Regions from separate parts of the Virgibacillus sediminis genome, predicted to be linked through region 1. Evidence: riboswitches for the same ligand, from Rfam matches in the RefSeq annotation. Region 1 holds a riboswitch; each other region holds the start of a gene.
What was found. Region 1 has a riboswitch for thiamine pyrophosphate ahead of tenA (thiaminase II). Riboswitches for the same ligand answer to the same signal wherever they lie in the genome.
Positions count from the first base shown of each region.

Region 2: it holds a riboswitch for thiamine pyrophosphate, as region 1 does, so the genes downstream of both, ACFODW_RS13535 (YkoF family thiamine/hydroxymethylpyrimidine-binding protein) here and tenA (thiaminase II) in region 1, are expected to answer to the same signal.
Region 3: it holds a riboswitch for thiamine pyrophosphate, as region 1 does, so the genes downstream of both, thiT (energy-coupled thiamine transporter ThiT) here and tenA (thiaminase II) in region 1, are expected to answer to the same signal.
Region 4: it holds a riboswitch for thiamine pyrophosphate, as region 1 does, so the genes downstream of both, ACFODW_RS00530 (3-oxoacyl-ACP reductase) here and tenA (thiaminase II) in region 1, are expected to answer to the same signal.

Region 1 covers NZ_JBHRRZ010000002.1:91,832-99,253, forward strand. The annotation lists gene ACFODW_RS01460 (glycine betaine ABC transporter substrate-binding protein) at 1-154, opposite strand, end outside; gene ACFODW_RS01465 (ArsR/SmtB family transcription factor) at 271-660, shown strand; gene ACFODW_RS01470 (heavy metal translocating P-type ATPase) at 647-2,752, shown strand; TPP riboswitch at 3,013-3,120, shown strand; gene tenA (thiaminase II) at 3,212-3,895, shown strand; gene ACFODW_RS01480 (TatD family hydrolase) at 3,904-4,683, shown strand; gene ACFODW_RS01485 (D-serine ammonia-lyase) at 4,902-6,233, shown strand; gene rbsK (ribokinase) at 6,584-7,422, shown strand, end outside.
Region 2 covers NZ_JBHRRZ010000035.1:34,246-41,667, forward strand. The annotation lists gene ACFODW_RS13515 (DUF3231 family protein) at 72-1,061, shown strand; gene ACFODW_RS13520 (energy-coupling factor transporter transmembrane component T family protein) at 1,112-1,891, opposite strand; gene ACFODW_RS13525 (ABC transporter ATP-binding protein) at 1,875-3,470, opposite strand; gene ACFODW_RS13530 (ECF transporter S component) at 3,457-4,062, opposite strand; gene ACFODW_RS13535 (YkoF family thiamine/hydroxymethylpyrimidine-binding protein) at 4,082-4,675, opposite strand; TPP riboswitch at 4,766-4,871, opposite strand; gene ACFODW_RS13540 (hypothetical protein) at 4,965-5,204, opposite strand; gene ACFODW_RS13545 (flagellin N-terminal helical domain-containing protein) at 5,274-6,428, opposite strand; gene csrA (carbon storage regulator CsrA) at 6,556-6,783, opposite strand; gene fliW (flagellar assembly protein FliW) at 6,770-7,225, opposite strand; gene ACFODW_RS13560 (DUF6470 family protein) at 7,240-7,422, opposite strand, start outside.
Region 3 covers NZ_JBHRRZ010000005.1:49,596-57,017, forward strand. The annotation lists gene ACFODW_RS03320 (aconitate hydratase) at 1-1,291, opposite strand, end outside; gene ACFODW_RS03325 (YceI family protein) at 1,508-2,044, opposite strand; TPP riboswitch at 2,408-2,507, shown strand; gene thiT (energy-coupled thiamine transporter ThiT) at 2,604-3,176, shown strand; gene ACFODW_RS03335 (hypothetical protein) at 3,270-3,395, shown strand; gene ACFODW_RS03340 (general stress protein) at 3,560-3,910, opposite strand; gene ACFODW_RS03345 (hypothetical protein) at 4,041-5,459, shown strand; gene ACFODW_RS03350 (Glu/Leu/Phe/Val family dehydrogenase) at 5,549-6,931, shown strand; gene ACFODW_RS03355 (carbon starvation CstA family protein) at 7,140-7,422, shown strand, end outside.
Region 4 covers NZ_JBHRRZ010000001.1:93,214-100,635, forward strand. The annotation lists gene qoxB (cytochrome aa3 quinol oxidase subunit I) at 1-1,435, shown strand, start outside; gene qoxC (cytochrome aa3 quinol oxidase subunit III) at 1,437-2,042, shown strand; gene ACFODW_RS00515 (cytochrome C oxidase subunit IV family protein) at 2,044-2,406, shown strand; gene ACFODW_RS00520 (hypothetical protein) at 2,503-2,736, opposite strand; gene ACFODW_RS00525 (endonuclease) at 3,306-4,211, shown strand; TPP riboswitch at 4,386-4,485, shown strand; gene ACFODW_RS00530 (3-oxoacyl-ACP reductase) at 4,622-5,374, shown strand; partial or broken gene ACFODW_RS00535 (LLM class flavin-dependent oxidoreductase) at 5,378-6,634, shown strand.

The DNA of each region.
Region 1 (7,422 bases):
CGTTTTGTTTCAGATCTTCTATGGGGTTTTCTTCCACATAAAAAGGTACAAACCAACCAAGTGCAGCATTTTCATAACTTGTTGATACTTTTACTAAATCATCCTCAAACTTCTCCCATCTCGCCGCTTCTGTATATGGCAGCCGTGCATCCATAAAGAAATCGATCTCAAAACCAACCTATCCTCTTAAGAAAATGCGGAAAATGTTTGACATTTTCCGATAACTGTCATAGATTATAATCAAATGAACATTTGAATAAGGTGATAAGAATGAATCGGAAACTTGTAAATAAACCGGAAGCTTCCTCTTGCGACACGTTTCTTTCGGATGAGGAGAAGGTTAAGCAAGTCAAACCGCGGATAGCGGAAGTGAATGGTGTGGAACAGATCTTTAAAGCGCTTGGGGATCCAACCAGGCTGAAAATCACTTATGCCCTCACATTGGAAGACGAACTATGTGTATGTGATATAGCCAATATCCTGGACTGTTCTACAGCAACTGCTTCCCATCATCTGCGTTCGCTTCGGGAGAGAGGCATTGCCAAGTCGCGGAAGGTAGGGAAAATGGTGTTCTATTCCCTTGATGACCACCATGTCCGTCAGCTTGTAGAGATATCGATGACACATGCGAAGGAAGGCGGTCCACATGGAAACAGCTAAACAGACGTACCGATTGGAAGGATTGTCCTGTACGAACTGTGCGGCAAAATTTGAAAAGAATATTCGGGACATCCAGACAGTGGAAGATGTCCAGCTCAATTTCGGCGCTTCCAAAGTGACGGTGGAAGGAGAGGCAAGTGTCCGGCAACTGGAAGAGGCTGGTGCTTTCGATGGAATCAAGGTATATCCGGAAAGGGAGCGCCAACAGCCGAAGGATCCTTTTTGGAAGAAAAGGGAGAATCTGCTGCCGCTGATCTCCCTGCTGTTTACCATTGGAGGAATCCTTGCTGTCGTTCAGGCTGGGGATGAGCATCCACTGGGAATAGGATTATTCATTACAGCCATACTGGTCGGCGGGCTGGACTTGTTCAGAACAGGACTGAAAAACCTATCCCGACTGGAGTTCGATATGCGGACACTGATGACGATCGCCATCATAGGTGCCGCGATCATTGGCGAATGGGCGGAAGCGGCCATTGTCGTCTTTCTGTTTGCTTTGAGTGAGGCATTGGAGGATTACTCCATGGATAAGGCCCGGCAGTCGATCCGGTCCCTGATGGATATCGCTCCAAACAGGGCAACTCTCAGAAGAGACGGCCAACTGATGGAAGTAGATGTCGAGGATGTTCAGATCGGCGATATCATGCTGATCAAGCCTGGAGATAAGCTCGCCATGGACGGGGAAGTGGTGAAGGGTGCCACTTCCATTAACCAAGCAGCCATTACCGGAGAATCGATTCCGGTATACAAGAACCCCGGGGACGAGGTGTTTGCGGGTACGCTCAATGAAGAGGGATCACTGGAAGTCCGGGTTACAAAACGGAGTGAAGACACAACCATTGCCAAAATCATCCACCTGGTGGAAGAGGCACAGGCAGAAAGAGCTCCGTCGCAACAGTTTGTAGATCGATTCGCTAAATACTATACACCCGCCATCATTGTCTTGGCTGCCCTTGTTGCTGTAGTGCCGCCGCTTTTCTTAGGCGGGTCTTGGTCTGAATGGGTATACAGCGGCCTGGCAGTGCTGGTTGTCGGCTGCCCTTGTGCACTCGTCATCTCCACCCCTGTCGCGATTGTAACCGCGATCGGCAATGCTGCCAGAAATGGAGTACTGATTAAAGGTGGTATCCACTTAGAGGAAACCGGTCGCATCCAGGCCATCGCTTTTGATAAAACAGGGACATTGACGGAAGGGAAACCGGAAGTGACCGATATCTTGCCATTAGGGGAAAAATCACCACAGGAGATCTTGGGTATGGCAAAAGCACTGGAAACTTATTCGCGCCACCCGCTTGCTTCCTCCATTATCCGCAGGGCGGAGGAGGAAAACGTGGTGGATTATACGGCAGAGGCTTTCCAGTCCATCACCGGAAAAGGTGCTTCGGCAACCATAGAAGGAATCGATTATTTTATTGGCAGTCCTTCCTTATTTGAAGAGATTCATGCGCCAGTGGAAGCCCATGCAGAACAAATCGGCAGCTTGCAGGCCGAGGGGAAGACCGTGATGCTTATTGGAACGAGGGAGGAAATAACAGGCATCATTGCGGTGGCCGATAAGGTGAGACATACCAGCCGCACGATCATCGAGAAGCTCCATGCGTTAGGTATCAGGAAGACAGTAATGCTGACCGGAGATAATCAAGCTGCCGGCAACGCGATAGGAGAGCAGCTTGGCATGACCGATACGAAGGCAGAATTGCTGCCGCAGGATAAGCTGTCAGCTGTCAAAGAAATACGGCAATCATATGGCAACACGGCAATGGTAGGAGATGGAGTGAACGACGCTCCTGCGCTGGCTGCTGCGACAGTTGGTATTGCCATGGGGGGAGCCGGTACGGATACGGCACTTGAGACGGCGGACATTGCCTTGATGGCGGATGATCTGGAGAAATTGCCATATACCGTTTCCCTCAGCAGACAGGCATTAACGATCATCAAGCAGAATATCATTTTTGCGCTTGGTATTAAGGTGGTTGCACTTCTGCTGGTGGTTCCTGGCTGGCTGACATTGTGGATTGCGATTCTCGCCGATGTGGGGGCCACACTGGCGGTTGTGTTGAATTCAATGCGATTGATGAAAAACGGTGAATAAAATGATTGTGTGCTAGGACAAAAGTGTTTAATCAAAAGAAAAAGCTGAATGAGCTAGAAATCTAGTTTAGTGGGAATAGCCGCTTCGGAAACCGAAGTGTATTTCCGGAGTGGTTTATACCCACTCATTTAGTTGGTCCGGTTTATCTGCTAACTGGGCTGCCCACAGCTAACCCTCAACTCCTAGCCACTGTTGCCCGCAAGTATTTGACAATTACCAATTCAATGATATATTGAAGGTAATACCATTCGAATAAGTGAAACTTCCACTGGGGGAACCTTGTTACAAGGTTGAGATTAAAGTGTACTTTAAGACCCTTTGAACCTGATCTGGCTTATACCAGCGTAGGGAAGTGGGGCATGGGATACGTCTATTCATAAACCAGTATATTCAGCCTCCACTTCCTGTCTTCAGGGAGGGAGGTTTTTCTATGCAATGGAAAATTGAAGGAGGTTTATGATGAGATTTTCAGAGGAATTAAGAAAAGAGGCAAACCCTATTTGGGAAGCGAGCTTCAGCCACCCGTTCATCAAAGAATTAGGAGAAGGAACACTTCCACTTGAGTGCTTCCGCTATTATGTCATGCAGGATGCCTATTATTTGTCCCATTTTGCCAAAGCACAGTCAATCGGGGCAGCGAAAGCGCAGGACTTTTATACGACAAGCAGGATGGCATCCCATGCACAGGGGTCCTATGAAGCGGAGATGGGTCTGCATGAAACTTTTTATAAGATGCTTAAGATAACGGATCAGGAACAGGAGAATTTCATTCCGGCGCCCACTGCCTATGCATATACATCACATCTGCACAGGGCAAGCTATAACGGCCATCTCGGCGATATCATTGCAGCGATTCTGCCGTGCTACTGGCTCTACTATGAAATTGGTGAACGCTTAAAGGGCTCCAAACCGGAAGAACCTGTCTATCAGAAGTGGATGGATGCTTACGGGAGCGATTGGTTCAAAGAATCAGTGATGGAGCAAATCGATCGGTTGGATGCGATTGCCGAAGAGGTAACCAAGCAGGACCGTGCCAGGATGAAAGAACATTTTATGATCAGCAGCCAATATGAATACTCCTTCTGGGAAATGGCCTATAGAATGGAGAACTGGCCAATTGCTGTTGAGTCTGTAAAAAGCTGAGGGACCACATGCGAAAGAAAATCATCGATGCCCATATTCATCTGGATGCATACCGGGAGGAAGACCGTGCCGCTATTCTTCAGGAAGCTGAAGATGATGGAATCGATCGGTTGATATCGGTCTCCAGTGGCCTTGCCTCCTCTCGTGTGAATCTAGCTTTATCTAAAGAGTATCCACAGGTTCTGACGGCATTTGGCTATCATCCCGAACAGCCATTGCCACCAGAAGAAGAGCTGGCCGACTTGCTTCAGTTTATCAGACAGAACAGTGAAGAGATGTCCGCGGTGGGGGAGGTGGGTCTTCCTTATTATCTGATTAAGGATGACCCGTCACTGCCCCTCGAACCATATATTGAACTGTTGGAAGCGTTCATCCAGCTCGCCAGTGAGCTGGATGCCCCATTGGCTCTGCATGCTGTTTATGAAGACGCTCCACTTGTCTGCGGCCTGTTGGAGAAGCATTCCATCCAGGATGCCCATTTCCACTGGTTCAAGGGAGATGACAAAACCGTCGAGCGAATGAAGCAGAATGGTTATTATATTTCCGTTACACCTGATGTTTTATATAAACCAAAGATTCAAAAGCTGGCACGGGATTATCCATTGGATCAAATGATGGTGGAAACGGACGGTCCCTGGCCGTTCGAGGGGCCGTTTCTGCATCAAGTGACCCATCCAAAGATGATTCACCAATCTGTAGATAGAATTGCTGCGCTGAAAGGGCGGGCGGTCTCGTCCGTCTATAGGCAGCTATATGCCAACACGACTCGATTCTACCGGATTTCCTGATGAACCTGCACCTTCTCCTGGTTTGCCCTGACATGCGACACTCCCGCTGGGACCATGTTACAATTGGAACTAATCAACCAGAACCGGAAAAATGCGGCTGGTATCATATGAAGCTCTATTATTCACATATTATATGCAGAAGTCGTATTTCCACTTTTAACGAACAGGACTTAGAGTTGCTTTCGTTATGAATCTCAGAAGAGTAGGAGGAGTCCGACATGATATCCAGAGAAGTAATGGAGAAATATGAGCAAAGATTTCCGGAATTAGCAAAGATTCAAAGAAAGGAACCGGTCCTCTGGCTGAATCAGCAGCTGGAAGGGGTCAGTAAACTTGAGGCTTCTGTCACCAAGGACGACATTTATGAAGCCGAACGCCTGTGGGAGAGGTTTGCCTCATTTATCAAAAAGGCCTTCCCAGAAACTGAGCCGGCAGGTGGCATCATCGAATCGCCGCTGACTGCGATACCCGGCATCCAGGATGCACTTACCGATTTATATGACACGCCTCTCCCAGGCCAATTGTATGTGAAAGGGGATCATTCCCTGCCTGTTGCAGGCTCGGTCAAGGCGAGGGGAGGCTTTTTCGAAGTGCTCCATTACGCGGAGAATCTTGCACTGAAAGAAGGTAAAATCAGTACGGATGATGATTATTCGGCATTCGCCCGTCCTGAATTTAAAGAGTTCTTCAGCCAGTATAAAATAGGTGTCGGATCCACCGGCAACTTGGGCTTGAGCATCGGTATCCTGGCAGCAACTTTGGGTTTCCGTGTCTCTGTTTATATGTCCCGTGATGCCAGACAGTGGAAGAAGGATCTTCTACGGGAAAAAGGAGCGGAAGTAAAAGAGTTTTCGGGCGATTTCAGTCTGGCTGTTGCGGAAGGCCGGAAACAGACGCTTCAGGATCCCCATGGTTATTTCGTGGATGATGAAGACTCCCGGGAGCTATTCCTGGGCTACAGTACGGCTGCCATCCGTTTGAAGAAGCAGCTGGAAGAGCAGGGAATCCGCCACGATGCAGAACACCCCGTCTTTGTTTATCTCCCTTGTGGTGTTGGCGGTGCCCCGGGAGGCGTGACTTTCGGGCTGAAACATATCATCGGTGATCATGTTCATTGCTTTTTTGTGGAACCGACCCATTCTCCTTCCGTCCTGATTGGTATCGGCACTGGGGAAGGGGCAGGAAAAAGCGTCCAGGACTTCGGACTCGATAATAGGACAGAAGCAGACGGCCTTGCAGTCGGCAGGCCATCCCGGTTTGCGACACACATCAGCAGTCAGCTAGTGAGCGGGATTAGTACGGTGGAAGATGACGAACTCTTCCGTCTGCTTGCCATCACCAAGGATAAGGCGGGTTTTAGTTTGGAACCTTCTGCAGCAGCTGGACTTTCGGTGCCTCAGCAGGTCCTTGCGTCTTCCTATTTGGAGGAGCAGCAGATCCGTCCAGAAAATATCACCCACATCACATGGGCGACCGGCGGTGGATTGGTACCAGATCCAGAGAGGAAAGAATTCTATGATAAGGGGAAAGGGCTGCTTGGGGCCAACTAGCCATGCAGCTCCCCTTACTCTGGGGAGCTCTTTGAGGGTCGTCTCCCGGCTCGTCGGGAATCCACACTTCCTGGAGAATACCCCTGCTTCATTAAAAAAAATTGTATACAAATATGTACACACTTCCCAGATCAATCTTTAAACAATGGTTTTATGTGAACCTTCATCGTAATTCCCTCATATGCCGACCTCGTTTTTCTTACTCATCTTTTTCTTCTGAAGCCCGATTTTTCTAGTATTTTCAGCGGCAGCTAGTCAAGGTTCTCCAATAATTATAAGGCAGCATAGGAAGTGGGTACAGTCAATGACAGAATGGAAAAGGACGCAGCTCAGAAAGGGGAGGAATTAGAGTGTCCAGAAAGAATAAGGTATGTGTAGTAGGCAGCATCAACATGGATCTGGCAGTTAATGCCGAAAGGATGCCCGAGCAGGGAGAAACCATTTTAGGGGAAGGTTTTGCCATGAGCCCTGGTGGCAAGGGAGCGAATCAAGCAGTGGCAGCGGCGAGAATGGGGGCTGAAGTGGAGATGATCGGCGCGGTGGGAGATGATTCCTTTGGGCGCTTGCTGGTGTCTGGATTGAGGGATGAAGGGATCCGCACGGAAGGAGTCCGCACTATGCCAGGAACGGCAACAGGAACAGCCACTATTATATTGTCCGGCGGGGATAACCGGATCATCGTCGCCCCAGGTGCCAATCAGCAGGTGAGCCCGGAATTGGTCCGAACGCAAAAAGAAAAGATAGCAGGCAGCTCGGTTCTTCTGCTGCAATTGGAGATTCCGATAGAAGCCGTAACAGCAGCCGCGGAAATTGCCAGCGATCATCACGTGCCGATCATTCTTAACCCGGCCCCATATCAAAAAGTGCCAGGCGAGTTAGTGGAAGCTGCTTCTTACATAACACCTAACGTGGTGGAGGATATGGCGATGAGGCAGGAATCTTTCTATTCCCGTATCGAGCATAAGCTCATCCTGACAAAGGGGGAGGAAGGAGCTGCCTATTCTGCCAAAGGAAAAATGGAGACAATACCTTCCTATCAGGTGGATGTGAAGGATACCACAGGAGCGGGAGATACCTTCAATGGTGTATTGGCAGCACGGTTGGCTGCTGGGGAAAGCATTCCTGATGCGGTAGCTGCATCGAATGCCGCCGCTGCTTTATCAGTGACAAAGACAGGGGCACAGGCAGG
Region 2 (7,422 bases), on a different contig from region 1:
CCCTGCATATTTTCTCCCATTTTTGGGCACGCTAGCAGTTATACTAAGAGACTAGTGAAGGTGGGTACAAAATGGAGCAGGAATATCATGCCGGGCTTTCTTCGGCGGAAATGGCCAATTTATGGACAACCTATCAGGGGGACTCGATGTCAATCTGTGTATTCAGCTATTTCCTCAAGCATGTGGAAGATGAGGACGTAAAAAAGCTGATGACCCGGGCGCTGGACATTTCCCGAAATCATGTGGAAATGATCCGGAGAATCTTCAAGGTAGAGGACATTCATATACCTCAAGGATTCGGGGAACAGGATGTGAATCTCGGTGCAGACAGCCTGTTCACCGATGTGTTCTATCTGCATTATGTAAAGCAGATGGCCAAGGGAGGGCTCGAAACCTATTCCAGGTTGCTGCCGGACATCTACCGCAGAGACATCCGGGCATTTTTCTCCAACTGCCTCACCTCCACCGTGGAGTTAAATGATGCAGTGACAAGGCTGATGTTGGAGAAAGGCATTGCTGTCCGACCGCCGGCCATCCCGGAGGCAAAAAAAGTCGAGTTTGTAGAGAAGCAATCCTTCCTGCTTGAAGGCCTTGGGGACCGGCCGCTGACAGGCTTGGAAGTTTCCAACCTCCATAAAAATATCCTGACCAATGAACTCGGTTCCGCCCTTGCGACAGCCTTCAGCCAGGTGGTCGAGTCGGATAGGCTCCGGAAATATATCCTGCGCGGCAAAGATATTTCCATCAAACATGTCCGGGTGTTCACGGATTATCTGAATAACCACTCGCTCCCAGCACCGACAACCATCGACGAGACGGTCACCGATTCAACGGAAGCACCATTTTCCGATAAGCTGATTTCCTACCATTTCAATCTGATGACCTATTCTGGCATGGGCAACTATGGCTCCTCCATTTCCCAGAGCCAGCGCAGCGACTTGGCGATCGACTATTCCCGGTTGCTTACGGAAATTATGAAATTCGGGGAAGACGGCATCAATATCATGATTGACAACGGATGGCTGGAACAACCGCCGATGGCTGCGGAAAGGAAAAGTTAGCATGCACCGAGAAAAGGCCGGAGGGGCGTTCCCTCCGGCCTTTTCATCATTCAGTAGCGCTTTCCGAATATATTCAGATAACCGAGATAATACGACAGGATAAATACTGCCGCCAGCATGCCGATCATCAGCACAAAGAACAGCCAGTCACGCTTTTCCACCTTCATTTGATGATAATGGGTGCGGTCCTTATCTCCCGTGAATCCCTTCGACTCCATTGCAATAGCGACACGCTCCGCTTTCCGGATGCCGTTGGCGAGGAGAGGGATGGCATAGCGGCGGAATTGGTTCAGCCGTCCCTTGATTCCCTTTGTGCGGCCGACACCACGGATGCGGTGGGCCTGCTTGAGCACCTGCAGTTCATGCTGGAAAATCGGCAGGAATCGGTAGCCGGCCAGTATACCATAGGTGATTTTCGGCGGCAGTTTGCATTGCTGCATGAAGCTCAGCATCAGCTTTGTCGAATCCGTTGTGAGGATAAACAATAGAGACAAAGCACCAAAGCATAGCGACCTCAGCGCCAGGCTGATGCCGGTCTGGATGCTTCCTGTCGTGACCTCCAGCCCCCAGAGGCTAAACACCACTTCCCCATAGGAAAAGGTCTGATTGGCATACAGCACCGTCATCCAGGCAAATCCCAAGGCGATCAATACGAACGGGCTGAACAGCTTCAGCCAGCGCAAGGTAGGAATGTCGGTCATCGAAAACGTTATTCCGAGGATGAACAGGAAATACAATAGCGGGGTGAACACGTCAAACGTGAACCCAAGCATGATTCCCGGTATCAGCACAGCGAATGCCTTGATGGACGGGTTAATGGATGAGATCATACACCACACCTTCCTTCCGATCCAGGCGCATCCTTGCAGGCAGCCTGAGCCTTGCCTCCTGAAGAAGTTCCTCTTTTTCCCACAGCTTCTCCGGCGATCCGTCATAGGCTAGCTTGCCATGCTGCAGCACAGAGACACGATCCGCGGCATCGACGATATCCATGTCATGGGTCACAAATACAATCGCCGTCCCCTTGCTCTTCAATTCCATCACATAATGCATCAACTCCGCCGTAGTGGCCGCGTCCTGCCCGAATGTCGGCTCATCGAACAGCAGGATGTCCGGTGTCTCATCGAGCACCGTCGCCACACTGAGCCGGCGTTTCTGCCCGCCACTTAAAGAGAAGGGATTGCTGTCATGCTGCTTTTCCAAATGGAACTGCCGCATCAGCTCCCCTGCCGCTTGTTCCATTTCCTCTTCGGCATAGCCGTTCAGCCTCATGCCGAACGTCAGCTCCTCGTACACGGTATCGGTGATGAACTGATGTTCCGGATTCTGAAACACAAACCCCAGCCGCTTCCGGAGTTCATTTTCATCCCATTTTTCCAGTTTTCGTCCGGAAAGCAAGACATTTCCCTTACTTGGCGTTAGCAGTCCAGCCATCAGCTGCAGAAGTGTCGATTTCCCTGCACCATTCTCACCGACGATCGCGACAAACTCCCCGCCACGGATATCCATGCTCACATCTTCAAGTACCTGCTGTTTTTTCCGGGAAAACGCAAGCCCGTCAACAGACAGCACTGATTCCTCCGATGGGGCGGCGATTGGCAGGACATCCCGGAGGTCCTTTGCATCGGAATATGCCCTTGGCAGGAAGACACCCTCCTGCTCAAGCAGCTGCTTTTGTTCTGTCAACAGCCGCTCCGGCGTATCATCAGCCAGCAGCTGTCCATCCCGGCCAATCACCAGCACCCGGTCGATCAGTTCCAACCAGTCATCGGCCTGATGCTCGATGATCAGGACAGACATGCCTCTCTCCTCTTGGATTTCCTGCACGAGTTCAATAAATTCCAGACTTGAGACGGGATCGAGATTGGCAGTTGGCTCATCAAGAATCAGCATTTCCGGCTCAAGCAAGAGGACAGCGGCAAGCGCAATCTTCTGCTTCTGCCCGCCGGACAGCTCATGGATTTTGTTTTGCTCAAATCCTTCCATCCCGACAGCCTTCAGCACTTCCTTGATCCGCCCTTTGATTTCAGAGGCAGGAAATTTCCGGTTTTCCAACGTGAATGCCAGCTCATCATCGACCGTAATCATGCAGAACTGGCTCTCCGGATCCTGAAACACAATGCCGATCTCTTGATTCAGCTCTCCTTTTTCAAACTCGCTAATATGCCTGCCATGGAAATAGATGTCCCCCGTTGCAGTCCCTTCGACCGCATCGGGATACAACCCGTTCAGGCAGAGGGCCAGGCTGCTTTTCCCGGCACCACTCGCCCCCATCAGGAGGGTTACTTCATTCTCATTCAGTGCAAAGCTGAGCCGGTTGAACAATGGCTGTTCATCGATTTCCTCATAGGAAAAGGAATAGTCACGCACCTCGATCACCGGCTTCGGCTGGACATTAAGCTGCTCCATATTTCCGCTTCCTTTTCAGTTCCTTTCCTAAAGCATAGCCGCGCAACACACCGGTTTTGGCGAGCTGGTCGCTGAGCCATTTTCCAAGAACTCCGGCGAGCAATGCTCCACTGATCATCCTCACAATTAAGGTAGAAACGATCAGCCACGGCGCAAGCGCAATATTACCGGCCGAGAATAGGTTCCAGACGAAGCTGAAGACGGCTGCAGACACCCCTGACAACACGAGGATCCTTAGCCGGTAATACTTCCATTTTGTCGCAGCGAATACGGCTTCTGCACCTAGTCCTTGGATGGCGGCGGCAAGGATTAGGCCCGGCCCTGCCGCTGAACCGAGCAATACTTCCACGACCCCGGCAATCAATTCCGCAGTAAAGGCGACACCTGGCTTACGCAGGATATAGGCCGCCATGATCGAGACAATGAACCAGATGCCAAAAATGATCTCATAACCGAACGGCGCCAGGCCGAATGGCACGAGAATATTTCGGATCCCCTGTCCAACAAGGAAAAACACGAGATAAATGACACCAAACACCACACCTAATATGGACATCAGGACAATTTCTTTCAATTTCCATTGATTGGTCATCTTGTTAACTCCTTTCTTCTTATGATTGATTGGATGGACTGTTCGCTGAAATGGTGAACGTCATCGTCACATGGGAGACCTTCTCCTGCACACTGTCAAACGACTGGTGCATGGCCTCAAAAATATCCTTCACATCGCCGTCCAGCCTTGTCGCATAATGGGCATGGCTCACCTCGACTCCACGGTGTTTGGAAAGGTCGATTTGTTCATAGATGGCATCCATATAATCCTCTCTGCCCATTGGATACAGGGAAAATTTGCATCCTGCCTGTTGGGAAATCGCTTGGGACTTTTCCTCATTCAGCAGCTGATCTGACTCATCCATATAAGAATCGGCCTCGGTATCACCAGGACAGCCGATCGAGAAAGTGCCGCTCATTGCCACATGCTCCCCTGTTTTGGCTGCATGCAGGAAAATCGCCTTGGTCACATCAAACACATGCCCCATTCTCCCGCGGACACAGGTGCTCACATCATCGGTATCCTTCCATACCTTCGACGTATCCACTTCTTCGATGGCTCCGAGAATGATGTCGACAAACTTTTCACTCATCGGAAACAGGGTGAATTGGCACCCCGCGATCCTGCTTGGTCCACAACTGTTATTGTTCATGTAAATTCCTCCTAAATTTTTTTGCACAAAAAAACTGCACTCCCGCGGGAATGCAGTTTGTCGTATGTATATTCATCATGTTCATTAATCATACGGTCCACTGCACTTCCCCACGCTGGTATTATCCAGATCGGGTTCCAAGGGTCAGAATGTATCCTCTCAGCCGCCATTCCAGACAGCTCCCCTAGTGCTTTTTGTCGGTTATGCAGTTTTCATGTGTCTTTATGGTATACAATTATGTGAATTTTGTAAAGGGGGGTTATATAGAATAGTATTTTCTTCGCTTGTTTTAATGAACAGCAGTGTTTAACTGCTGTTGCAAATTAAGAACGTCATTTTGCAATTCGTTTATTTGGTCATTTAATCTATTAAATTCTTGTGAAGACAACTCTTGATCGCGAGCATATTCAGCTATACTTCTCATTTCATATAGCTTTATTTCTATCTTTTCTAAGATTTTATCTCGGGCTTTAACCCACTCAAATTGTTCTTGAAGGAACCTTTTTTCCACCTGTTTATGATCATCCATACCGGTACTCCTATCTAGATTGTAATGAAAAAGACCCTAGCAAAGCTAGCGTCTTTTCCTTTATTAATATTATTGTAGAAGTTGTAATACTCCTTGTGGTTGTTGATTAGCTTGAGCCAGCATTGCTTGTGATGCCTGAGCAAGAATAGAATTCTTTGTTTGGTTCATCATTTCTTTCGCCATATCTACATCACGGATACGAGATTCCGCAGCAGTTAGGTTTTCAGAAGATGTACCTAAGTTATTGATAGTATGGTCTAATCGGTTCTGAACTGCCCCAAGTTTAGAACGTTCAGCTGAAACAGAATCAATAGCAGTCTGAATTGTTTCAATTGCACTGTTAGCTGCACCCTGAGATGAAATGTCAATACCTTTTGAAGTATCATAAACGGTAGAAGCAGCGATGGTTGCATCTGCTGTTGTTGCAGTGAAAGCAGTATCAGCTGTTGTTGGAGTCGCTGTTACTTTTCCAGTAGCTGCCAATGCTGTAGCAACTTCACCTTGTGTAGCAGTAGTTGCTGTAGCTGCAGTTGTAGCATCAGCTCCCGCATCCTGCTTAAGAGTAACAGTGATTGTATTAGAGTCTTCATCAAAAACCGCAGTCGTTTCAGATACAGCTTCTGTCCCAAGGTCCGCGTACTGAACAGTGATTTCTTCGCCGGTTAAGTTTGCAATACTAACGTTCCCGGAATCTACCGCTTCTCCAGCAGCAAATCCAGCAACCTTAAGAGCCTCAGACCCCATAGCATCTATAGAAATAGAAAGATTTTGATTTGCATTGGCACCAATTTGGAATGTACCCTCAAAACTTCCATCAAGTAGGTTTTGAGTGTTAAACTCTGTATTATCCGCAATACGAGTTAACTCCTCAGCTAGTTGGTTAACTTCTTTTTGCAGTTCTCCACGGTCACTTTCAGTATTTGTATCGTTAGCTGATTGAACAGCAAGTTCACGCATACGCTGAAGAATGCTTTGAGATTCATTTAACGAACCTTCAGCTGTTTGAATCATAGATATGCCATCTTGTGCATTTTTTTGAGCCATATCCAAACCACGAATCTGTCCACGCATTTTTTCGGAAATTGCCAGACCTGCTGCATCGTCTCCAGCTTTGTTAATACGAAGTCCTGATGCCAATTTCTCCATTGAATTCATTTGCCCATTCTGTGCATTCCCCAACTGACGATGTGTATTAAGAGCTGCAATGTTATGATTGATTCTCATTTTAATAATTCCTCCCTGAATTAGGTGACCCCACATCCTTGTGGGATTCTATTTTGTTTGGCAAAACAAGCGTCGGCCGACATTGTATTTGCTTACACTACTTATATCGACCGACCTTGGGAGATGTTTAATCTTTTTTTGTATTTTTTAGGAGATCCAGGATATTTTCTGAGAAGGCTGCTGCTTCGGCGTTTTCTTCCTTGATGGCTGTGTAGATTTCCTGGCGGTGGATTTCGATGTGCTTCGGGGCGTTGATTCCGATTTTCACCTGGCCGCCTTCGATGGCTGTGACACTTATTTCGATGTCATCGCCGATGCGGATGGATTCTCCGACTTTTCGATTAAGGACGAGCATGCAGGTCACCGCCTTTATTTGACTTTAGGAGTGGATGACGGGTCTGATAGGTATTATCATTCAGGATGAGCTGCTTGGCCTTTCCCGCCTTCTTGTTGATAACGATTGGTGCCTGCAGGTTGATCGTCGATGCTTCAAACGGGTCTTTTAACGTCACCACATTATAGACAGCCAGATCTTCCGGCTGTTTAAGTTCGATGTCGTTTTGGGATTTTTCGTCCAAGTCAAATGCATAGTCGGGATAGAACATATAAGCATTCGTCACAATGAGTGAGATGCCCGCTTCCTCCATAGACTGCAGGGCTTGGTATACACCTTGTTCATCGACCGGGATCAGAACGAAGGAATGATAGCCTTCGAATCCCGGCAGGCCCCTTTCAAATTGAATCAGTTCTTCTTCTGCCACTTCTACTGTGCCAAAATATTTTGTTGCTATTCTCATATAAAACCACCTCTTTAAACTTTCCAATCAATCTGGATATCCGGATATTGTTCCATATAGGCATTCACTTCGCCCGGCTGGTAGGACGTCTCAGCCTTGCGGGGGACTGTATTTATCCTCGGCGCTTGGGGCTCCACCGAAATATCAGCTCCTCCCGGCTGATAGGAGATGTCGACCCAGGCGTGTGCAGGAATATT
Region 3 (7,422 bases), on a different contig from region 1:
CAACATTGACATTTTCTGATTCAGAAACATCCGGATAGTCCATATCCAGGGTGCGAGGGTCGGTGATTTCACCAGTTAATGCGGAAGCAGCCGCCACTTCCGGGCCACATAAATATACACTGTCCTCGCGGGTACCTGACCTGCCTGGGAAATTCCTAGGTGTTGTCCGCAAACTGTTTCTTCCTGTTGCTGGAGCCTGCCCCATACCGATACAGCCGTTGCATCCTGCCTGGTGCAGTCTGGCACCTGCACTGAGCAGACTGGCGATATGAAGGTCATCCACCAGGTTGGTCAGCATTTGCCTGGATGTCGGATTAATATCAAAGGACAGGCCTGGAGCAATGGTTTTATTCTTGACGATTTCCGCTGCCATAGCAAAATCCCGAAATCCCGGGTTTGCCGAGGATCCTATATAAGACTGATAGATAGGTGTTCCAGCTACTTCTGTTACTGGAACAACATTTCCGGGACTCGACGGCTTGGCAACCAATGGCTCCAGCTCAGAAAGGTTGATTTCATCGTCTATGTCGTAGGTGGCATCTTTATCTGCAACTACTTCTACCCAGTCATCCTCCCTATGCTGGATGCGGAGGAATTTCTTCACCTCTTGATCAGAAGGGAATACGGTAGTAGTTGCCCCTAGTTCAGCTCCCATGTTTGCTATGACGTGGCGATCCATGGCACTGAGGTTATCCAGTCCAGGTCCATAGAATTCGATGATTTTGCCGACACCGCCTTTAACATCGTAACGTCTCAGAAGTTCAAGGATGACATCTTTAGCACTTACCCAATCCGGCAGTTCGCCTGTCAGCTTCACTCCAAATATTTTTGGCATGGTAATGTATATTGGTTCTCCCGCAATGGCCATGGCCACATCGATGCCGCCTGCTCCCATGGCGAGCATACCCATACAGCCGTTTGCACATGTATGGCTGTCGGAGCCCAGCAGTGTCTTGCCTGGAACGGCCAGTCGCTGCATATGGACAGGGTGGCTGACACCATTGCCAGGTCTGCTGTAGTAGATGCCAAACCGCTTTGCAGCGCTTTCAAGAAATAGATGGTCATCCGGATTCTTACTGTCTACCTGGATAAGGTTATGGTCGACATATTGAGCAGAGACCTCTGTCTTGGCATAATCCAAACCCATCGCTTCCAACTCCAGCATGACCATGGTACCGGTTGCATCTTGGGTGAGGGTCTGGTCAATTTTCAGTCCGATCTCTTCGCCTGGTTTCATTTCTCCAGACACTAAATGATCTTTGATCAGCTTTTGTGCTACATTTAAACCCATAAATCCCATTCCTCCTTTTTATAGATAGTTTACCTCAAGGAAGTTAACTTCAAACAATGCAGAGAGAAGGGAATGCAATAAAAGAGGCAGTCTCATCGAAAAGATGATTCTGCCTCTTTTTCTTTGTTGACGGAGTCACGCCGTCTTAACCTCGTGTGTTGAGCATGGTAAGTACATAGCTATTCAGGCAATTATGCTCTTCCTTGATGCTTGGTATTATTCCGCTTTATGTGCTTCAATCTCTGCATGAACTTTGATGTCCTCACCGACGAGGACACCGCCTGTTTCTACAGGTGCGTTCCATGTCAGTCCGAATTCTTTCCGGTTGATGGTGGTGTCCGCGCTGAAACCTGCCACGATATTGCCGCTCATAGGATCCTTGCTTTGCCCTTCATAGACTACATCGACAGTGACCGGTTTGGTTGTACCTTTAATAGTAAGATCCCCAGTTACATCATAATTGTTGCCTGATTTCTTTTTGATATCCGTAGCAACAAAGGTAATCTTCGGGTATTTCTCCACATCGAAGAAATCCTCGCCGCGAAGGTGGTCATCACGGCCTTCCTGTCTTGTATCAATACTTGCTGCGTCAATAGTTACCTCTACATTTGAGTCCGTCAAGTCTTCTACGTCTGCCTCAATTACCGCAGAAAAATCGTTGAAAGTTCCCTTTACTTTAGAAATCATCATATGTTTTACTGTGAAGCCAACTTCACTATGTGCGGTATCTACGTTCCAAGTTGTTTTAGCCATTCATTATCCCTCCAAATTATAGTATCTTGCGTTAGTTACTTTATGTTACTAAGTATAAGTTTATAAATAACGAATGTCAAGGCAAAACATCTTTAATTCAAGTGATTATTTCACATGGCCTAGAAATTCTATATTTCCAACGGTGAGGTGGAGACCCGAACGCAGGTGGGACCACTGGAAAAAATGAGAAGAGACTGGGAGGCAGGGGCCTATATAAGCTGACTATTGGATCAATGTGTGGAATAGCTGGGCTGTCCATGAATCTATCTTCTTGCTTGAACGTCAGCTCTCCAGCCGGCTGGACTTTTTGTTGAATTGATAGGACAGGTAGTATACAATACTAGTAGCAAAAAAAGTGAATGGAAAGCCTGCAGGGGGAGCCATGTGGCTGAGAGTGGACAAATGTTCAGACCCTTTGAACCTGTTAGTTAGTACTAGCGCAGGGATGGTGGCTTTCTTGATGGTAAAAAGCAATGTGAGCGGAACTGTTCCCATCAGGAAGTCTTCCCCTTGGCATTGCTTTTTTTGTGTGCAGAAAAACTGCTGGGGAGGTTATTATATGAAGTCCGGCAAGACATTATTTCTGATAGAAGTAGCTGTATTTACTGCATTAGCACTATTGTTGGATATACTGCCCTTCCTGTCATTTAAGGTTTGGGCGATGGGAGGCTCTGTGTCTTTTGCTATGATTCCCGTGTTTGTTGTGGCCTTCCGCTGGGGGCTGAAGGGCGGTCTTTTATCCGGCTTCCTATGGGGTATTCTTCAGGTGGCAACAGGGACCGCTTATATTCTTCATCCTATACAGGGGCTGTTGGATTACCTGGTTGCCTTTACGGTGATTGGGTTTGCGGGTATATTTGCCCGCAGAATCCAGCAGGCAGTGAAAGAAGGCCATACCAAAACCTATCTATCTTATATTACGGCAGGGGCTTTTATCGGATCGGCACTTCGTTTTCTGGCACATTATATTGCGGGAATCGTATTTTTCGGTTCCGCAGTGGAGGGGCAGCCAGCATGGTTATATTCCCTTCTCTATAATGGTTCCTATATGCTGCCATCTTTTATCCTGAGCACCCTGATCATATTCTTCTTATTCCATAAGCAGCCCAGAATTCTATTGAGAGCTTCATAGCTTGCCAGTTTCGCTCACAGAAAAGCAACCTCTATGGCACAGGAGGTTGCTTTTTTAATAGAATAGAAATATGTAGAAGGAGGGTGAACCATCTTGCGGGAATTAGTGGGAAGCTGCACTGTCTGTGGGAAAGAGATTTATTGTGAAAATGGTTTTTTTGACGGAGAGCAGAAGGATGGGGATTTGTACTGCCATGAATGTGCCGGCTTGGAGGACTAGAGGATGCATGGCGGTTGGATCCGTTAAGACGGATTGGCGAATACCCGAGGAGACAGGCGGGCAATTTGCTGAGGGTCTAGGCTGATTGATGCTGTTCCTGCCCATGAAGGAGTAAAAGCAAAAAGAACACGAGCTGGGATTCGCCAGCTCGTGTTCTTTTTGCTTTAGAGTAAATAACTGTTTATATTTTCATAGTTGGTAACAATCAGGAAAATTTTCCCTTCGTCCATCTCTTCTTCATATTGCTCCGCTTCTTCTTGGGAGAAGCCGATATCTTTTAGTTTCGTCCGCAATTCATCTCCCTGGCTCTTGAATACGGTACCTACAGCGTCGGAGAAGCCCATTTCGTCCGTACCAATTGTGTTGGCATCAGCCCCGCCGGCTACACGTTCCGTACGATCTTCATCATGGGAAATGATATATACATCATCTTTATTTACCCCTTTATCTTTCAGTACACTTACATCAGTTTTCAGCTGTTCATCGTTTGTATATCCTTTTATAAATGGTTTCATTCAGCATCCTCCTTCATAGTAGATTTATTGTTTTTATTCCCCTGGAGTTAATTGCTAAACATAGCAGTAGCGTTTTAGAAGCTTACTGCATAGGCTGTATAACTAATTCTTGAGGAGAGGCGTGGTCTATATGGGCTTGGAAGTCTCCCATTGGTTATATGGTTTATTTACGCTCGCTATTATTGTGGTGATGATCTTCCGTAAAGGGGTAGTATTTCCCACATTATTGGGAACGTTTGTCATCGCCTGGGTATACAAGGGCAGTTTGCTTGATGGCTTCACTGCAATTTTCAATGCCAATTTGGTAGCCGCACAGGAGCTATTCAGTATTTTTCTCATTATTACTTTCATGCTGGCATTGCTGAATTCTTTACATGACCTAGGTGCCGATCGAAAAATGATCCAGCCGATTCAGAGAATGATGGTCAATGGTCATGTGTCCTTCTTTGTTTTAGTGGGTGTCACGTATCTTATTTCTCTGTTTTTTTGGCCGACACCTGCTGTTCCTCTGATCTGTGCCTTGTTGGTTCCAGCAGCTGTTAAAGCCGGACTGCCCGTAATGACAGCTGCTGTGGCTATTGCGCTTGCAGGTCAAGGAATGGCCCTTTCTTCAGACTATATTGTTCAAGTGGCCCCGAGTCTGTCTGCTTCTTCCACTGGACTGAACGCCGGTTTGATTGCTGATAAAGCTTTATTGCTGTCGCTGTTTGCTGGTGTGACGGCTATCCTTTTTGCCTATTTGCTGTACCGCAAGGAAATCCGTGCGCCCCAAGACGTTCGGAATGAGGAGGAGTTCCAAAAGCTGCAGTCAACAACGAAGAGTGAGAGGAATAAGGCACAGACAAAGCATCTCTCTGCGTGGAGTAAGGTTTTTGCAGTCCTCGTTCCATTATCGCTTCTTGCGGTAGTCATATTTATGATGTACAGTAAGCTTCATTCAGGAAGTACAGGATTGATAGGTGGAGATGGGGCGGCTTTTGTCGGTGGAGTTGCCGTCATTCTGCTGCTGCTTTCCACACTGGCCTTCGGTAGACAGCATGCACTAGATTATATTACAAATCATATTACAGATGGCTTCGTATTTGCTTTCAAGGCGATGGGGCCGGTCATACCGATTGCTGGATTTTTCTTTTTGGGAAGCTCCGAATTTTCCGGTACGATTCTGCGAGTGGATGAAGATGCACCTGCACTACTGTTCGACTTGGTCAATGCGACCCAGGAATACCTTCCTCAGAGTGCTTTGCTCGCGGCCTTGAGCATACTGGTGATTGGTATAATAACCGGGCTGGACGGTTCTGGCTTCTCCGGACTCCCTCTTACGGGTGCACTAGCTGCTTCCCTCGAGACAGGGGCAATAGATGCTCCTACATTGGCGGCGCTCGGACAGCTTGGGGCGATTTGGACCGGCGGCGGTACGATTGTGGCATGGTCTTCTCTCATCGCGATTGCCGGCTTTTGTGGTGTATCTGTTATGGAATTGGTACGGAAGAATTTTCTCCCTGTGATGGCCGGCCTATTTATTGCAACCCTTGCAGCAGTCTTTATTTAATAACAAGCCAGCTTCTGATCGAATAGAGCTTTTGATTTCTCTTCAGTCGGGTATAGAGATATATGAATACTTGAACAGGAGGGATAATTGTGCCAGATAGTTCAAAAGAGATTGTTCAGGAGTCGTTGGCAGCATTGAGGGAGGATCCGACATTTCTTCCGGACCTTGAGGGGGAATCCAGGGAGAAGGCTTTTACTTCTCTGGCTTCCATCATTTCCACCCCCAACCATGTCCATAAATCCTATTTAAGAGTTCGCCTGGAGGATAATCGTGTAGAGCGGATTCCCTCTTTTCGGGTGCAGCACAATAATATGCTCGGCCCCTATAAAGGAGGAATCCGTTATCATCAATCAGTGGAAGAATCCGAGGTAGAAGATCTCGCCTCACTGATGACACTGAAGAATGCGTTGCATGAAGTGCCTTTTGGGGGAGCAAAGGGAGGAGTGGTCATTAACCCATCTGATTTCAGCGAGAAGGAGCTATATACGATATCCAAGAAATACGTCCAGTACTTTAGTGAAATCCTTGGACCGGAAAAGGATATCCCGGCCCCCGATGTAGGTACCAGTGAACGGGAAATGGATTGGATGATGGGTGAATACAAAAGCATTCACCCAGGCCAGAAATACAGGGAGAGCTTTACGGGAAAAAGTGTTCTCAATGGCGGCTCTCTCGGCAGAAGGGAAGCAACCGGAAAGGGTGTCTATTTCACCCTGCGCTATCTGCTTCATGACTTTGTCCAGGAAAATAGAGATTGGCTTGGGGAACGGGAAAGCATGTATGCGAAAACAGCATTGGAGTATCAGGACCGCACATTGGATATAGCGGTACAGGGTTTTGGCAATGTGGGATCTGTAGCCGCATTGGAAGCCTATCAATGTAGTCACCTTAATAATAAGGTAGTGGCAGTAAGTGATAAAAATGTAACCCTGTATAATCCGGACGGTATTGATATTCCTGATTTGATCCGGTTCAGTTCCTCCAATCAAAACAATCTGCCAGTCAACGATGATGAGCTGAAAGAAGCAAATATCAAGGCAGACATTCTGGGCCGGGATGAGTTGTTGAAGCTGGACTGTGATGTACTCATTTTTGCAGCACTGGGCGGCCAGGTCCATGAAGGCAATATGGATACAATAAAGGCGAAAATTTTAGTAGAAGGTGCAAATGCTCCAATTACGGAGAGAGCGGATGAATATTTGAATGAACAAGGTGTCATTATCTTGCCGGATCTTTTGGCCAATGCAGGTGGAGTAATCGTCTCTTATCTGGAATGGCTCCAAGGGAGGGAAACCCAATTTCTTGAAGAGGAAGATGTGTTCCGGAATCTTACTAATAAGATGAGGAAGACGTTTGATACCATTTTTCCTCAGTACTTCGGTGACCGCCATTCTCTTCGAAAAAATTGCTATATCCACGCTGTGATGAAATTATCTACGATTATCTACCGGCAGGGAAAGTTGTATTACTAAAAAATAAGAGGGTGTTCCTTCCATGGAGCAGCCTCTTATTTTTTGGGCTTTATAGTTCTAAATTATTGAATAATTGTCAAATTATAATATAATTGTACTAGATAAGAGCGCTTTCACATAGCGTTTAACAGGACCTTATCCAGCTATCGGCCATAATTGGCCAGACATACAGGAAAATGGTCTTCAAAAAATGGGGGGAGGAAGAGAAATGCCAGGTATCGCGGTCGCAATAATTGGTTTGGTTATTTTTGCATTAGGCTACCGTTATTATTCCAAGTTTGTTGCCGAAAAGATTTTCAGGCTTGATCCGAATTACGTTACACCGGCCCATAAATATAAGGACGGGGTAGATTTTGTCCCGACAAATAAATTTGTACTTTGGGGGCATCATTTTACTTCTGTGGCAGGGGCGGCTCCTATACTCGGTCCTGCGATAGCTGTCTATTGGGGATGGCTGCCGGCCTTTCTTTGGGTAATACTCGGAACAGTGT
Region 4 (7,422 bases), on a different contig from region 1:
TGCACCGTTAGCAGGTGCTGCCATGAGTCCAGGCCCAGGCCAAAATTTTTACTTACTCGGGCTCCAATTGTCCGGAATCGGAACGTTGGCAACAGGTATTAACTTGATGGTGACGATTTTGAAAATGCGTGCTCCGGGCATGACGTTATTCAAGATGCCAATTTTTACGTGGTCTACACTGATTACATCATTCATTATCGTTTTTGCATTTCCGATCCTGACTGTTGCTTTGGCACTCATGACGATTGACCGGATTTTCGGTTCGCAATTCTTTACGCTAACCGGTGAGGGTTTACCGATGATGTGGGCAAACCTGTTCTGGATGTGGGGCCACCCGGAAGTGTATATCGTAATTCTGCCGGCATTCGGTATTTTTTCCGAAGTCATTGCCACCTTTGCCAGAAAACAATTATTCGGCTACACGGCGATGGTATGGTCGATCATTGTGATAGCGGGGCTGAGTTTCCTTGTCTGGGTACACCACTTCTTTACAATGGGGGCAGGTGCCTTTGTGAACTCTGTGTTCTCGGTTACCACCATGGCCATTGCGGTTCCGACAGGGGTGAAGATATTCAATTGGCTGGCAACATTGTACAAATCGAAAATCCAGACAACAACAGCGATGATGTGGGCATTGGCATTTATACCAAGCTTTGTGATCGGCGGCGTAACAGGGGTCATGCTCGGCATGGCGGCAGCCGATTACCAGTTCCACAACACATACTTTTTGATTGCCCACTTCCACTATGTTCTGATTTCAGGGACCGTCTTCGCCTCCTTCGCCGGGTTAGTATACTGGTATCCAAAAATGTTCGGGCATAAGCTCAATGAGCGGATCGGGAAGTGGAGCTTTTGGCTGTTCGTGATCGGCTTTCACGTTTGCTTCCTGCCGCAATATTTCCTTGGGCTGGATGGGATGCCGCGCCGTGTGTTCCATATCGTACCGGAATGGATGCCATTGAACCCCATTTCGACGGTCGGCGCATTCGGTATGGGAATTGGTTTTGCCGTGTTTGTTTATAACATTTATTACAGCTACCGTCACAGCAAGCGAGAAACGACGGGTGATCCATGGGACGGACGGACATTGGAGTGGGCTACACCGACACCGGTACCGGCGTATAATTTCGCCATTGTGCCACATGTCGATTCCCATGATGCGTACTGGGAAATGAAACGAAAAGATGAAGTGATTTATGATGAAACAAAACTTGAACCCATTCACATGCCGAACAGCACTGGCCAGCCGTTCATCATGATGTCCATGCTATTCTTTGCCAGCTTTGCACTTGTATTTGAATGGATTTGGCTGGCAATTGCCGGCTTGACCGGGGTTCTGGTGATGATGGTGGTTCGTTCCTTTGACTATAACGATGGCTATTACATTGATGTGGTAGATATAAAGCGGACAGAACGATCGGCAAGGGGGTTATAAGATGAATGCACAGGAAATCAAAGGCAAGCCGCTGGAGTATCAGACAGAAGAAGGCGAAATGGCGATCGTCGGGTTTTGGATTTTCCTTGCGGCTGAGATGGCTTTGTTCGGCACATTATTTGCGACATATGCCGTATTGTTTGGCCGCACTGCCGAAGCTCCTGCCCCCGCAGAACTGTTTGAACCGGGCACCACTCTTATAATGACTTTCATTCTGCTTACGAGCAGTTTTACATGCGGAATCGCCGTACATGAAATGCGTCATGGGTCGTTAAAAGGGCTCATGACATGGCTGGCCATCACCCTGTTTCTTGGTCTCAGCTTTCTGGGATTGGAGATGTACGAGTTTTACCATTATGCCAGTCTTGGTGCGACCCTGCAATCGAGTGCTTATTGGTCGGCTTTCTTTGTCCTGACCGGAACACACGGCCTGCATGTGGCGTTCGGAATCGGCTGGTTGATTATGCTGCTCATTCAGCTTGGACAGCGTGGTATCACTGCCGTTACCAGCCGGAAGATATTCGTCATCGGACTTTACTGGCACTTTTTAGATGTCATTTGGATTTTTATTTTCACAGCGGTTTATCTGATTGGGATGGTGGTTTAATATGACAAAGCGTTCAAGGCGACTCCCGGTAAAGCATATTATTGGCTATGGAACATCTATTGTACTGACACTTGTTGCAGCATGGGCGGCACTCGGTTCAGAACTGCCGGTGAAGTGGATAGTCACAGCCATTCTCTTGCTCGCGGTGATTCAAGCAGCCATACAGTTATTCTTGTTCATGCACTTGACCGAACGGGGAGCCGGTCATACGCCATGGAACATGATGTTCCATGGAGCGGTCGTATTTGCGATCCTCGTAGCGGGCTCTCTGTTTACTATGTCATTCGGATTCATGCATGAGGAGAAAGGCAGCAGCGGGGATGGCCAAAAACCCCAAGAGCAGCTTCAACAGTTAGAGAATTAGTGATACACCTTAAAACCTCTCTCCGGCAATAGGAGAGAGGTTTTAAATGTGTGTTTTGTTTTGATAGTTGTTATTGTATGTCCTTGACGTATTAGCTTAATGGATGATGAATAACACCCAGCCAACGGCCGATAATAGAAGGCTGGCATAAAACATGATCCATGTGATGGAAAAAAAGGCAGGTGCCTGAATAAACATCACTCGAATAAAGTAAAACCACATGCCAACAAGCAATATCGACTGGATCACTGCTAGCAATATTCTCCTCACGTGTAGGAAAATAAACGGTGTGACCGTCCCGAGAATCATGAACATGACTGTGATACCCATTGATATCATCTCCGATTATCAGTATTAGCCGATTCTATACTTCTATTGTAACACACCATTCGGAATATTGGCACATAGCTATTGCAACAAAGACGAGAGAGGTGATCGCACATCGGCTTTTATCAAGTTAACTAAGAAATTTATTCGTTCTCTCCCATTTTATTTAAACCGAGGGGAAAAGGAAGTGATAAACGAGTATTAGGTGAGGGGGGCATCAGATATAAGTGTTATGCTTGATATCGAGTGGACAAAAGGTGAAATTCCCCAACCGTCTCCTGTATTTCTGCCGATAATATCGGTTCTACCAGCTCATCCCTTTGTTTTTCTCTAACTCTGTCCTATTCATATCCATCATAATGACCAGCAAACCAGCAATACCAAGATTATGAACTAATAGCACAAATTGATTGGTAATTTTGACATATTGTTGCCACTATCCTCCAGTGCTACTATATCCATAAGGGCTCATCCCCTGTTAACCCAAAGCATCTAACGCTTTTTATCCTTCCCGCATCCTAATAAGGATATTTTATGGTGTTTTAATTCTACTGGTATAAGGAGGAATATATATGAGTTTATCCCCTGATAAAAAGGTCATCACTACCAAAAATCCTCAGCAAATGAATATCATTCTTTCTCAGCTTAGAGAAACACAAGAAAATATACAGAAAGACAAAAGAGAATATTATGACGAGGAAACAGATAAGCAAAAGATCGAGCAATATTATAAGAATATCGAATTTGAAAACGCTGATGGCAACGAACTGATTCAGTCATTACAGCAATTTCTCCGGGATACCCACATGAGCGAGGTAAGTTACGACCCGAGCGAGTATCTTTACCCTTGGGTTGATCTACGTCCTGATGGTAATCTTACAAGCATTTACTCAGGTAGAAGAAGGAAAGCGGAAGAAGTGATCAAAGAGGACTATGCCATTTCCATAAGACGAAAAGAAGCCCTTCAAAAGATGACTGACGGCAATCAAAATCAGCTAGCTATTCAATGGGAACTGATAGAGAAAAATTTTAAATATAATTGTGAACATTCCGTCCCACAGTCCTGGTTTAATAAGCAAGAACCAATGCGAGGGGATCTCCATCATCTGTTTACATGTGAACCTGTTTGTAATTCTATAAGAAGCAATTATCCCTACTATGATTTTAAGGATTATGAACCAGAAAAATTGATGTCGAAGCGAGTAGAAGAGAAGTGTGGAAAGGCAAATGAGGGATTATTTGAACCTGAAAGTGGCAAAGGAACAGTGGCGAGAGCCATGTTGTATTTTTTAATCAGGTATCCTGACGAGATAGAATCATCTTATAAGGAAGGTATCGACATGGAATTATTATTAGATTGGCACCAGAAATTCCCCCCTGATCTTTATGAAAAACATCGCAACCAGGCTATCTATGAAATTCAAGGAAACCGGAACCCGTTCATCGATTTTCCAAAGGAAATGTTGAAATGCTTTTAATATATAATGCTCTACAGTAAATTGCCTCAAGGTGTTTATCGGCCCACGCTTTGAGATAATGTGGAATGTTGTTTCCATAACAACGTAATAACTGTAAGTTTGAATATATATAAAATAAAACCCTTGATTTTAAATTGGAATTATGTGACTATGAGTAGTAGAAAACTTTATAAGTGGTAACACTAGGGGTGCTAAAAAGCTGAGAGAGACATTTGTCTTAACCCTTGAACCTGCACTAGGTAATACTAGCGAAGGGAAGTGGTACATAAATAGATTGTTATACCTTATTTATATGGTGTTTTTTAACAATACATGAATTCAAAACCATTTCTTTCATTAGAAATGGTTTTTTATTTTATTTATCATTTTATTTTTTAAATATCAAAATTAAAAATATAGGAGTTGTTATGATGACTAGAACAGTATTAGTAACAGGCAGTAGTAGAGGTTTAGGAGCAACTATTGTAAAGACATTGGCACAACAAGGATTTCAAGTGGTTATCAATTACTATAAAAGCAAAGATGCTGCGGAGAAGCTTGTTTCTGAGATTGGTCAAGAGAACGCTGTTGCAATTCAGGCTGATGTAACAAATCGTAAGGAAGTAGATAAGTTGATAAAAGAAGCAACTGAATATTTTGGTCAAATAGATGTTGTAGTCAACAATGCATTAGTAGACTTCAAGTTTGATCCAAATAAACAGAAAGCCTTCACAGAACTCACTTGGGATGACTACCAAAAACAACTAGATGGCACTTTAAAAGCAGCATTTAATGTAGTTCAAAGCGTCATATCTCAATTTATTGAACGACAAAATGGAAGTATTATAAGTATAGGTACTAATTTATATCAAAATCCTGTTGTACCCTACCATGAATATACAACAGCTAAAGCTGGATTAATAGGTTTTACACGTAACATCGCTTCTGAATTAGGACTATATGGTATAAAAGCGAATGTAGTTTCAGGCGGGTTATTAAAAATGACTGACGCCAGTGCCGATACAACACCAGAAGTATTCGACTTAATTGCTCAATCAACGCCATTGAAGAAGGTGACCACACCCCAAGATGTAGCCAGTATGGTTGCTTATTTATCTTCGGAAAATGCGGACGGTATTACAGGGCAAAATTTCACAGTAGACGGCGGTTTGACAATGAACTAATAGTGTGGACACCATCAAGCTGCTTGGTTAATGCCTGACTCAAGCGTTGAACGTATTGGAGACATTTCCTATTACCAATCTTTAGCACAGTTAGCAGAAAAAGGTTACTTTGACGCAGTATTCTTTGCTGATAATCAGTCATTTCAAGGCAAAGATTCAAGTGATATGCCAGCGTTTTGGTTTGATCCAGTAATCAATTTAACTGCTATTTCACAAGTGACTGATTATGTGGGATTAGTTTCAACAATTTCAAGTACTTTTTCTAATCCTTTTACAGCTTCACGACAACTATTAAGTTTAGACCATATTACAAAAGGACGTGTTGGTTGGAATCTCGTTACGTCAATGACTGATTTTGAGGCGTTAAATCATGGTATGGAAGAACTACCGTCACATGATAAACGTTATGAGAAGGCAGATGAATTCGCTGCTTTAATGAATAAGTTATTTCTTTCATGGGACAGCAGTGAGTTTCTACATCATCGAGAAGAAGGAAAATTGATAAATCCTTCAAACATCCAGCCTTTTAATCACGAAGGTACCTACTTCAAAGTGTATGGTCCATCCACCACGCCAAAAAGCCCACAGGGCAAACCAGTATCAATGCAAGCAGGGGCATCTAAACAAGGCATTGCGCTAGCCGCAAAATATGCCGACGCAGTCTATTCAGTGTCGTGGAACTTAAAGCAAGCAAAAAAATTCCGTGAAAAATTAGAGGGACAAGTTAAACAAAGCGAAGACGGCAATAGACATATTAAAGTATTTCCAGGCTTAGTAACCTATGTAGGCCGTACTCATGAAGAAGCTTTAGCCAAAAAAGCAGCATTAGATGAGCAATTACCTCTTGAAACAGCTTTAAGACGATTGAGTTTCTTTATTCAACATGACTGTTCTAATTGGGAAATTGATAAAGAAGTACCCCAATTACCCCCAGTAGAAGAATTTACTGGTCCAGTTGGACGTTACGAAACGATACTAGAAATTATTAATGATACTCGACCTACAGTAAGAGAATTATTAGGATATCTAAGTGCAGGCGGTGGACATCACACGCTGATAGGTACACCCGATGAAATTGTGGATCAGATGGAAGTCTGGTTTGAAGCTGGAGTGGCTGACGGATTTAATCTTATGCCTCCTACATTACCCGGTAGTTTAGAAGACTTTGTTGAACTAGTTGTTCCTGAAATGCAAAAAAGAGGTATTTTCAGAAAGAATTACGAAGGGCACACCTTCCGTGAACATTTAGGATTAACCTAATAAATTAACTGTAAAATGACTGTACTGGTTTAAAAGGTAAGAAATGTATTAGTATCAAAACTTGGGAATATTCTCGTAAGGGTAATAATAATTGGACTTACTGATTCAGACAATGATTTATGTATTAGGGTAAAATAAATAACAAATAAAAAAATGGGAAATACATTGATGATTAGTTCTGCAATTGGGCGCAGTTGAGCAGTAAAGCCCAATTCGCCATTGGAGGGGCGTAATTGTTTATATCAGCATACATAATTTTTTAAAAACACTACTAAGCCTAATATGCCGGAAATTAAGCGAAGAGGCGATAGGCAGAAGTAGGTCAGATGAGTGCTACCGCCCTTTAAAATTCCAAAAAAATAATATTATATTAAAATACTGTCCAGTAAACTGGGCAGTATTTTGTTGTTCTATTTTCTATGATACTTGAGAGTAAATAAACTGGTAACTTTGACAAAAAAGACGAAGCCGAAGAATCATAAAATAGATAGATTCCATGAAGCTGAAAGAGCATGGAATTCTCATAAGATTTCAAGTTTATTTTTCTTCTAATCTATCCTTGACGAAAAGGCCTTGAAAAAAGTTGGAAAGATCGATTAGAAGCTGACATCCCTTAACCAGGAAGTATAAGTGCTTTCCTCTACTCTGAAGAATGGCTAATTCGGTATAAGAACCTTTTGAACACAGAAACAAGGGACACCACTGATGAAAATGTATCTGAACCGGTCATTGAAATCAACGAGCTTGAAGAAGTATATATCACAGTTGGCGAAGTTTAATGATTGTTC